DNA from 3 places in the Yersinia fenwicki genome. Region 1 is predicted to be linked to each of the others. Evidence: predicted binding sites of a transcription regulator. Region 1 holds the regulator's gene; each other region holds the start of a gene.

Region 1 (3,191 bases):
ATTGGTGAATTGGTCTTTTGTTGAGAAAAACTTAGCCTGAAAAGACGAGAAGCAAAAGACGCCGTGTAATCACATTACCAGCAGAAATAATTAAGGGCGGGTTAACCGCCCTACTTATCACTTCACACCGGCACGCGGCTTAATTAATTCATGACCGCTACGAAGCTAAAGGCAATAATCATCGCCAGCGCACCAACAGTCGTAATCAGCGACATTTTCAAATTGGTATCCATAAGAACTCCTCAGTCGGTTAATTTTTATACTCGTTATACTTCAAGTCGCATGTGCGTCGGCTAGGTTCACTCACTCGAATTATTTAAAGTATAGTAAGGTAAAGGCACATAGTTAGTGCGTTAAATTATTTTCCCACAGTTAAGAAAAAAAATCTTGTCCTCATTACGCACTTTATAACATTGATTACCTCTTCCACTTTTCCTTCAGATCAGCCAAAATTCGCAGTTCATAACTGTATGCCGACTAATAACGTCTAATAAATACACTCAGACGACCATCTGACTTAGCTCTCCAGCCTACTATATTGTTTCTGTCTGAGCGGTGTTCGAGTCATGCAGGCAAACGATTAACATAATACTTACCTGCTGTAACAGGTGAGCTTAGGAGTCATTCTTTTTATGGCAACGATTAAAGATGTGGCCAAACACGCGGGTGTGTCTACTACCACCGTTTCGCACGTTATCAACAAAACTCGTTTCGTCGCCGAAAACACCAAGGCTGCCGTGTGGGCGGCTATTAAAGAACTGCATTATTCGCCGAGTGCTGTGGCGCGCAGTTTGAAAGTTAATCATACTAAATCAATTGGCTTATTGGCGACATCCAGTGAAGCCCCCTATTTCGCTGAAGTGATCGAAGCGGTTGAAAATAGCTGTTATAGCAAAGGTTACACGCTGATTTTGTGTAACTCTCATAATAATCTGGATAAACAAAAAGCCTATTTGGCGATGCTGGCACAAAAGCGTGTTGATGGCTTATTGGTGATGTGTTCTGAATATCCGGAACAGTTACTGGGAATGTTAGAGGATTATCGCAATATTCCGATGGTAGTGATGGATTGGGGAACCGCCCGTGGCGATTTTACCGACTCGATTATTGATAACGCATTCGAAGGCGGTTATTTAGCTGGCCGTTATCTTATTGAGCGTGGTCACCGCGATATCGGGGCTATCCCCGGCCAGTTATCGCGTAATACCGGTGGCGGTCGCCATCAGGGCTTCCTAAAAGCATTAGAGGAGGCCAATATCACCCTGCGAGAAGAATGGGTAGTTCAAGGTGATTTTGAGCCAGAATCCGGCTATAAAGCCATGCATCAAATTCTGACACAAAAGCATCGTCCGACTGCTGTGTTCTGTGGTGGCGATATTATGGCAATGGGTGCGATATGCGCCGCAGATGAATTAGGCTTGCGTGTGCCACAAGATATTTCAGTGATCGGGTATGACAATGTGCGTAATGCCCGCTATTTCTCACCGGCGTTGACCACCATTCATCAGCCGAAAGAGCGATTGGGTGAAACGGCTTTTGCTATGTTACTCGACAGAATTATCAGCAAACGTGAAGACCCTCAAACGATTGAGGTACATCCTAAGCTGGTCGAACGCCGCTCTGTTGCTGATGGTCCATTCCGCGATTATCGCCGCTAAATACTTAGTCTGCCGGTAGCGCACTGTTACCGGCTGCTAATTCTGCCAAATCTCATCATCTGTGCCCTTATCATCTCTTAACCACTCATCATTTAACGTGACACTGTCACCCAAATATTCCAGCATCCAGGCTAGAGCTGGGGAATGGTTATTCTGCTCCCACGTCAAGCAACATGGGCTAGCAGGTAATGGTTCCGCGAGTGTTAGTGCCACCAGTTTCCCTTGTGCAATCAGGGGCGACACCATATGAGCGGGTACCATTCCAATACATAACCCCTCACACAAACAGTCTATGCCCGGTGCCCAATCCGGCGCCACTAATCGCTGCTGGTTATCCAACGTCCATGCATCTCGTTTCGGCAAATTTCGTGCAGTATCCTCTAAACAAAGAGAGGGATAAGGCCGCAACTGATCGTCATTGAGTGGCCCGGTTAGCTGCGCTAAAGGATGATTAACACTCACGACACAATGCCAGGTCAGAAAACCCATGTCGCGAAAGACAAACCGCCCGCCAACAGGGATGGCACGAGTCGCACCAATGGCCATATCCGCTTGCCCATCCACTAGCGCATCCCAAACACCGTTAAAGACTTCATAGCGCACCCGCAATTCAATATCGGGAAAATGACGATAAAAATCCAACACTAAACGGCGGCTCCGCTGAGGTTTGACGATCTTATCGACCACGATATTTAATTGCCCACGCCAGCCATTCGCCACTTGTTGACATTGACGACGTGTGTCATTCATTTTTTTGATAACATCACGCGATTCTTTAATAAAAACTTTACCTGCTTCGGTCAATTCTACATCGCGATGGCGTCGCGCAAATAGTGGCACCGCCAACCACTCCTCCAATTGGCGCACGGTATAACTTATCGCAGACGGTACGCGATGTAATTCTTGCGCAGCAGCACTGAAACTCCCGGTGCGTGCAACGGCATCCACTACATCCAATGAGTATTCTGACCACATGGTTTGGCACTTCCTTTAGACGGAACATTTGATATCAATTTTTTTGACAGCATGGCGCAAATATTAGCGTTTCACAACAGAATATCTCGCCGTTAGAATTCTCCCCCGCAATTAATTTTCAATAACAAAAATTTACCTGCAAAAACTATAATTTAGCCAAAATCATTGGAACCACCGGCAGGCGGCTAACACCCCTGCGGTTTCAAGGACGATGGATATAATGAGAAACAACAATGAAAACAACGTCGAGCTTCATGTTCTACCTGGCAGGTTTGAGCATGTTAGGGTATCTGGCCACTGACATGTATTTGCCCGCATTTGGTGCTATGCAACAAGAATTACAAACCTCCGCTGGCTCTATCAGCGCCAGTCTCAGTATCTTTCTCGCGGGTTTCGCTATGGCCCAACTTATCTGGGGACCCGTTTCGGACAAAATAGGCCGCAAACCCGTACTGTTAGCAGGATTGGGTTTATTTGCCATCGGCTGCCTGGGGGTTTTATGGGTTGAAACTGCAGCGCAGTTATTGATTTTGCGCTTTATTCAGGCGGTGGGGGTCT
Region 2 (3,191 bases), 850 kb from region 1:
CGTTCGTATTCAGGGACAAGAATTGCCTGAAGCGGAGCACAGCCATGCTTTTGCTAAAATTGAAGCTGGGCGCGAAGGTATCTCACTGACTTATTTCGAGTTTGGCACCTTATCTGCCCTGCAACTGTTTAAGCAGGCTAAGCTTGATGTAGTGATTCTGGAGGTCGGGCTGGGTGGGCGTTTGGATGCGACTAATATTGTTGATTCAGATGTTGCTGCCATTACCAGTATTGCGATCGACCACACTGACTGGCTGGGTTTCGACAGAGAAAGCATTGGCCGTGAAAAAGCCGGGGTCTTCCGTGCGGGTAAACCGGCAGTCGTTGGGGAACCTGATATGCCACAATCAATTGCAGACGTTGCGGCAACACTCGGTGCGCACCTGTATCAACGCGATATTGCCTGGCAGTTCAACCAACATGGCGCCGTTGATGAAGCCCGTAATGGCTGGAACTGGCAATGTGGTGATCGCCAACTGAATGATTTGCCTTTGCCGAATGTGCCGCTAGCCAATGCTGCGACGGCTCTGGCAGTATTGCATTATTCTGGATTGTCGCTGAACGAAGACGTGATTCGTCAGGGGCTACAAGCTGCCAGTTTACCAGGGCGTTTTCAGATAATCAGTGAGCAGCCGTTGTTGATTTTGGATGTTGCTCACAATCCGCACGCAGCGCGTTATTTGACTGATAAACTGGCTCAACTACCGAGACAGGGCAAAGTGCGCGCGGTGGTTGGGATGTTATCGGATAAAGATATTGGTGGTACGCTGGTGTGCTTATCTGAGCAAGTCGATGAATGGTACTGTGCGCCGCTGGAAGGGCCGCGCGGGGCCAGCGCGGAGCAATTAGCCGGGTATTTGGCGCAATCACGCCAGTTTAGTGATGTCGAAACTGCCTGGCGTCAGGCTATGCAGGATGCAGAACCACAGGATGTGGTCATTGTCTGTGGCTCTTTCCATACGGTTGCTCATGTTATGGCAGCAATGGATTTGTAACAGCTTGAGTTTATCAAGACATTGAAATGGGGAGTGCGAGTGGCAAGTAAGTTCCAGAACCGTTTAGTCGGGACCATAATTCTGGTGGCGTTGGGCGTGATTGTACTGCCTGGGCTGCTGGATGGTAAAAAGAAGCATTATGAGGATGAGTTTGCTGCCATCCCATTAGTGCCAAAACCCGGTGATAGTCAGGAGATTGATGCGGTTCCGCCGGTCAGTCAGCCCCTGCCTATTGCGCCGCCGGAAGGTGCAGCGCAAGCCGTGGCAGTCCCTAAAGATGATTCCGCCTCTCAGGCCGCTAATGATGCCGGTAACCTGCCGTCTCAACCGACTATCGTGGCACCGCCACCGGTACAAAGTAAGCCGGTTGAAGTGAAACCTGTCGAGAAAAAACCAGCTGAGGTTAAGCCAGTAGAAGCCAAGCCAGCACTAGTCGAGAAAAAACCGCAGGAAGTTAAGCCAAAACCTGAGGTTAAACCGCCAGTACAACCAGAAAGCAAACCGGCTACTGAAGAAAAAGCGCCAGTGGGACAGGCCTATGTCGTCCAACTGGGGGCACTGAAAAATGCGGCCAAAGTTAACGAAATTATTGCGACGCTGCGCTTGTCAGGTCATCGCGCATTTACGGTGCCAGCGACGCCAGTTCAAGGCCAGATTACCCGCGTGTATGTTGGGCCTGATGCGTCAAAACAAAAACTGCAATCGGCCTTGCCAGAGCTTAATTCATTAAGTGGTCTGGATGGGAAGGTTAAGCCCTATGGCACGGGGCGCTAAAATTTGATTAAAGGTTAAGACATCAGGGTGTATAGGGTTTTAGCGTTAAGTTTGTGCGGCGATTGTTGTTTTTAAAATCGCCGCACTTTAATTTATCGACGGTAATAATTCCTCTACGCAAACGTTTTCTTTTTCTGTTAGAATTCGCCGCGAACAGGATGAAGCGGCGATTTCGTCATTGGAATAGTCATGGTCTGGATTGATTACGTCATTATAGGGATTATCGGGTTTTCTGCTTTAGTCAGCTTAATCCGGGGGTTTGTCCGTGAAGCATTGTCACTTGTAACATGGGGATGTGCGTTTTTTGTTGCCAGCCATTTTTACAGTTACCTTGCTATCTACTTCACTCGTTTTGAGGATGAAGTGGTTCGTAACGGGATTGCTATTGGCATTTTGTTCATTGCGACGTTGATCGTCGGGGCTATTGTTAACTATGTGATAGGTTCGCTAGTTGAACGTACCGGGCTATCAGGAACTGACAGGGTACTGGGCATCTGTTTTGGCGCGCTGCGAGGCGTTCTGATTGTCTCGGCCATGTTGTTCTTTCTGGATACGTTTACCGGCTTTTCGCAAAGTGTTGGCTGGAAGCAGTCACAATTAATCCCGCAGTTCAGTTATATCATCAGGTGGTTCTTTGACTACCTACAGAGCACGTCGAGTTTCTTACCGAATCAACTACCGATTCGGAGCGGCTTATGAGGAAAAGACAACATGTGCGGTATTGTCGGTATCGCCGGTTTTGCACCGGTAAACCAGTCGATTTATGATGCGTTGACGGTGCTTCAGCACCGAGGCCAGGATGCTGCGGGCATCGTTACCATTGATGCCCATAATGGGTTCCGGCTGCGTAAAGCAAACGGCTTGGTGAAGGATGTATTTGAAACCCGGCATATGCTGCGCTTACAGGGGAATATGGGTATTGGCCATGTTCGTTACCCAACAGCTGGCAGCTCCAGTGCTTCCGAGGCTCAACCTTTCTACGTTAACTCACCGTTTGGCATCACTTTGGCTCATAACGGTAATCTGACTAATGCTCACCAGCTGAGAAAGGAATTATTCGAAGTTTCTCGCCGTCATGTGAACACCACTTCTGACTCAGAAATTCTGCTGAATATTTTTGCCAGCGAATTGGACCGTTTCCAGCATTATCCGTTGGAATCTGACAACATTTTTGCCGCTGTTGCCGCCACACATCAATTGATTCGTGGTGCCTATGCTTGCGTCGCGATGATCATTGGTCATGGTATGGTTGCTTTCCGTGATCCTAACGGTATTCGCCCGTTGGTTATGGGGAAACGCACCCTCGCTGATGGCCGTAATGAATATATGGTCGCTTCTGAAAGTGTGGCGTTGGATACCCTTGGTTTCGAATTCCTGCGGGATGTTGCACCGGGTGAAGCGGTGTATATCACCGAGAAAGGCC
Region 3 (3,191 bases), 2.3 Mb from region 1:
ATAGCCACTTTTTGCTGATTACCACCAGATAACAGACCAATCGGTTGTTCCATGGAAGGCGTTTTGATATTAAATAAACGAATGAAATCCGCCACCGCCTGCTGTTCATCAGCATGTTTGAGTGAACCGCCTGAACGGCTGAAATAACGCAATGCTGTCAAAGACATATTCTCTTTAACTGACATTCCGAGTACTAAGCCATCCCGTTTACGGTCTTCAGAAATATAAACTATGCCATTAGCTAAACCGTCCTGCGGTGAATGAGTCACGACTTCACGACCATCCAACATCACAAAGCCCGATTTACGCGGCAGCGCACCATAGATGATTTTCATCAGCTCAGTGCGACCAGCGCCCATCAAACCCGCCACACCCAAGATCTCGCCACGGTAGAGAGTGAAATTGACATTCTCGACTCCAGGGCCACATAGCTGTTTGACCTGTAAACGTTTCTCGCCACGTGGTAAATTCAAACGCGGGTATTGCTCTTCCAATTTGCGGCCGACCATCATCTCAATCAGAGAGTTTTCAGTAAGTGCATTAACCGGTTTTTCGGCGATAAACTGCCCATCACGGAATACCGTGACGTCATCGCAAATCTCAAAGATTTCTTTAAGACGATGGGAAATATAAACAATGCCGCGACCTTCCGCTTTCAGCTCTTTAATGACATTAAATAAAGAGGCTGTTTCGGTATCAGTCAGGGCATCGGTAGGCTCATCCATAATGATGACTTTGGATTCAAAGCTCAGCACTTTGGCGATTTCCACCATTTGCTGATCACCAATCGAAAGTTCGCCCACCAGCCGATGGCTGCTGTAGCTGATATTAAGGCGCGCCAACAGTAAATCAGCTTCGGCATACATTTTTTTCCAATCAATGCCGCCAAAACGATTAACAAACTCGCGCCCTAAAAAGATATTTTCTGCGATGGTTAACTGTGGAATCAGGTTCAGTTCCTGATGAATAATGCCGATACCCGCTTCCTGCGACTCTTTCGGGCCATTAAACACCACTTCTTTACCCAAGAAATGCTGGCTACCGGCATCCTTATTGTAGATGCCAGTCAGCACTTTCATCATGGTCGATTTTCCGGCCCCATTTTCGCCTACCAGTGCCATCACCCTGCCAGGATAGACACTTAGCGCAGCACCTGAGAGTGCTTTGACGCCGGGAAAGGCTTTATCAATCCCTTTCAGTTGCAGCAAAGGTTGCATAAACGCCTCAGAAAGTTACGCCGGAGCAGAGAATAATGTTAGCAAAGGGGGAACATTCCCCGCTACGAATCACTGCCCGGCTTTGTTTGGTCTGCTCTTTAAAAGCCTCATGGCTGATATAGTGCAAAGCAATTTGGTTTCCCTGGTGTTGCTCAAGTTGTGATAGTTGTGCGAGTAACGTTTCATGGAGTTGCGGGTTATTTTTAACAATCTCCTGCGCAAGATAAGCACTCTCAACCTGCATTTCTTGCGTTACCACCTCAAAAACCTGGAGGAATCCAGGAACGCCTTGAGTCAGTGCCAAATCGATACGCGTGGTGGTTGCCGGTATTGGCAGCCCCGCATCACCTATCACAATCTGATCGGTATGGCCAAGGCGAGAGATAACAGCGGAAATATCAGAATTTAGTAATGCACCTTTTTTCATTTTCTACTCCAACAGCGAAACGTTTCGCTGATACTGAGTTTAGAAAAATGACAGTAGAAGGCAAACCCAATTTGGTGAAATTGTGATCGCCATCGAAACGTTTCGCTGAACAAATGAAAAGTGGGAATGATGAATGTGAAAAAGGCCGTTAATCATATCGGCCTTCTACATTAAATCTCTACCTGCGTCCCCAGCTCAATGACCCTATTCGGTGGGATTTCAAACTGATCAGCTGCGCGCAGCGCATTACGACTAAGGGCCACAAACAACTTACCGCGCAAGAACAAATACCACGGCCGCTTAGTTAGGATGAGTGACTCGTGAGACATAAAGAATGAAGTTTCCATCATCTGGCAAGGTAATCCCTCCAAACCACAGCGATGGAAAATCTCTTCCACATTCGGGGTTTCGCGCCAACCGTAACTCGCCACGACCCGCCAGAATGTCGGTGAAAGCTGCTCGATAGTCACTCGATTAACATTATGGACATAAGGTGCATCTTCAGTGCGCAGTGTCAGTAGAACAACCCGATCATGTAACACTTTGTTATGTTTAAGGTTATGCAGCAATGCAAACGGGATGACATTCATCGCCCGAGACATATATACCGCTGTACCAGGAACACGTACCGGAGGCGATTTCTCCAATGAGGCAATCATCGCCTCCAGTGAGTTACCGTGTTCATGCATACGACGCAGCAAGCTGAAACGCTCACTCTTCCAAGTGGTCATGATGATAAACATCACCAGGCCCAATGACAGAGGCAACCAACCGCCGGAGAACAATTTCAATGCGTTAGCAGAGAACATCGGCACATCAATAACCAATAATGCCACCAGCAAGAAGTAGACAAAGAAGCGATTCCAGTGCCAGTTTTTCAGTGCCACGGTGCAGAACAGAACACTGGTAATAACCATCGTGCCCGTCACCGCGATGCCGTAAGCCGCTGCCAAATTACTGGAACGTTCGAAGCCGACAATCACCAATACCACCGCCAGATACAGTGTCCAGTTAATCACCGGGATATATATCTGGCCTGACTCCATTTCTGAGGTATGAATAATACGCATCGGCGGCAAATAGCCTAAACGGACGGCTTGCCGGGTCAGGGAGAATACACCGGAGATGACAGCCTGTGAGGCAATTACCGTCGCCAATGTTGCCAGTATTAATAGTGGAATCAATGCCCAGTCAGGGGCGAGTAGGAAGAAGGGGTTCTTGATAGCTTCTGGGTTTTTCAATAATAACGCGCCCTGGCCAAAATAATTCAGCACCAATGACGGTAAAACCACAGTAAACCACGCCAACCGAATAGGAAATTTACCAAAGTGCCCCATATCTGCATATAAAGCCTCCACCCCGGTAATTGCCAACACCACCGCACCAAGGGCAAAGAAAGAAACAGACTTATATTCAGTAAAGAAGCTGATTGCCCATTTAGGATTCAGTGCAGCCAGTACTTCTGGATTAGCAATAATGCTGCGCAAACCCAGCAGCGCCAGTGTCAGGAACCAAACCAGCATCACCGGGGCAAACAATTTACCCAC

What was found. Region 1 encodes PurR, which represses purine synthesis genes. Its sites were predicted from a motif close to CANGCAAACGTTTGCNTG; they were not measured.
Positions count from the first base shown of each region.
Region 2: the regulator PurR is predicted to act here: its motif matches at 1,883-1,900, upstream of cvpA (colicin V production protein).
Region 3: the regulator PurR is predicted to act here: its motif matches at 1,657-1,674, upstream of rbsD (D-ribose pyranase).

Region 1 covers NZ_CP170755.1:2,333,420-2,336,610, forward strand. The annotation lists gene sodB (superoxide dismutase [Fe]) at 1-40, shown strand, start outside; gene ACF3VQ_RS10765 (YnhF family membrane protein) at 144-233, opposite strand; gene purR (HTH-type transcriptional repressor PurR) at 633-1,658, shown strand; gene punR (DNA-binding transcriptional activator PunR) at 1,695-2,633, opposite strand; gene punC (purine nucleoside transporter PunC) at 2,867-3,191, shown strand, end outside.
Region 2 covers NZ_CP170755.1:1,481,339-1,484,529, forward strand. The annotation lists gene folC (bifunctional tetrahydrofolate synthase/dihydrofolate synthase) at 1-994, shown strand, start outside; gene dedD (cell division protein DedD) at 1,034-1,768, shown strand; gene cvpA (colicin V production protein) at 1,958-2,467, shown strand; gene purF (amidophosphoribosyltransferase) at 2,480-3,191, shown strand, end outside.
Region 3 covers NZ_CP170755.1:4,673,441-4,676,631, forward strand. The annotation lists gene rbsA (ribose ABC transporter ATP-binding protein RbsA) at 1-1,217, opposite strand, end outside; gene rbsD (D-ribose pyranase) at 1,225-1,644, opposite strand; gene kup (low affinity potassium transporter Kup) at 1,815-3,191, opposite strand, start outside.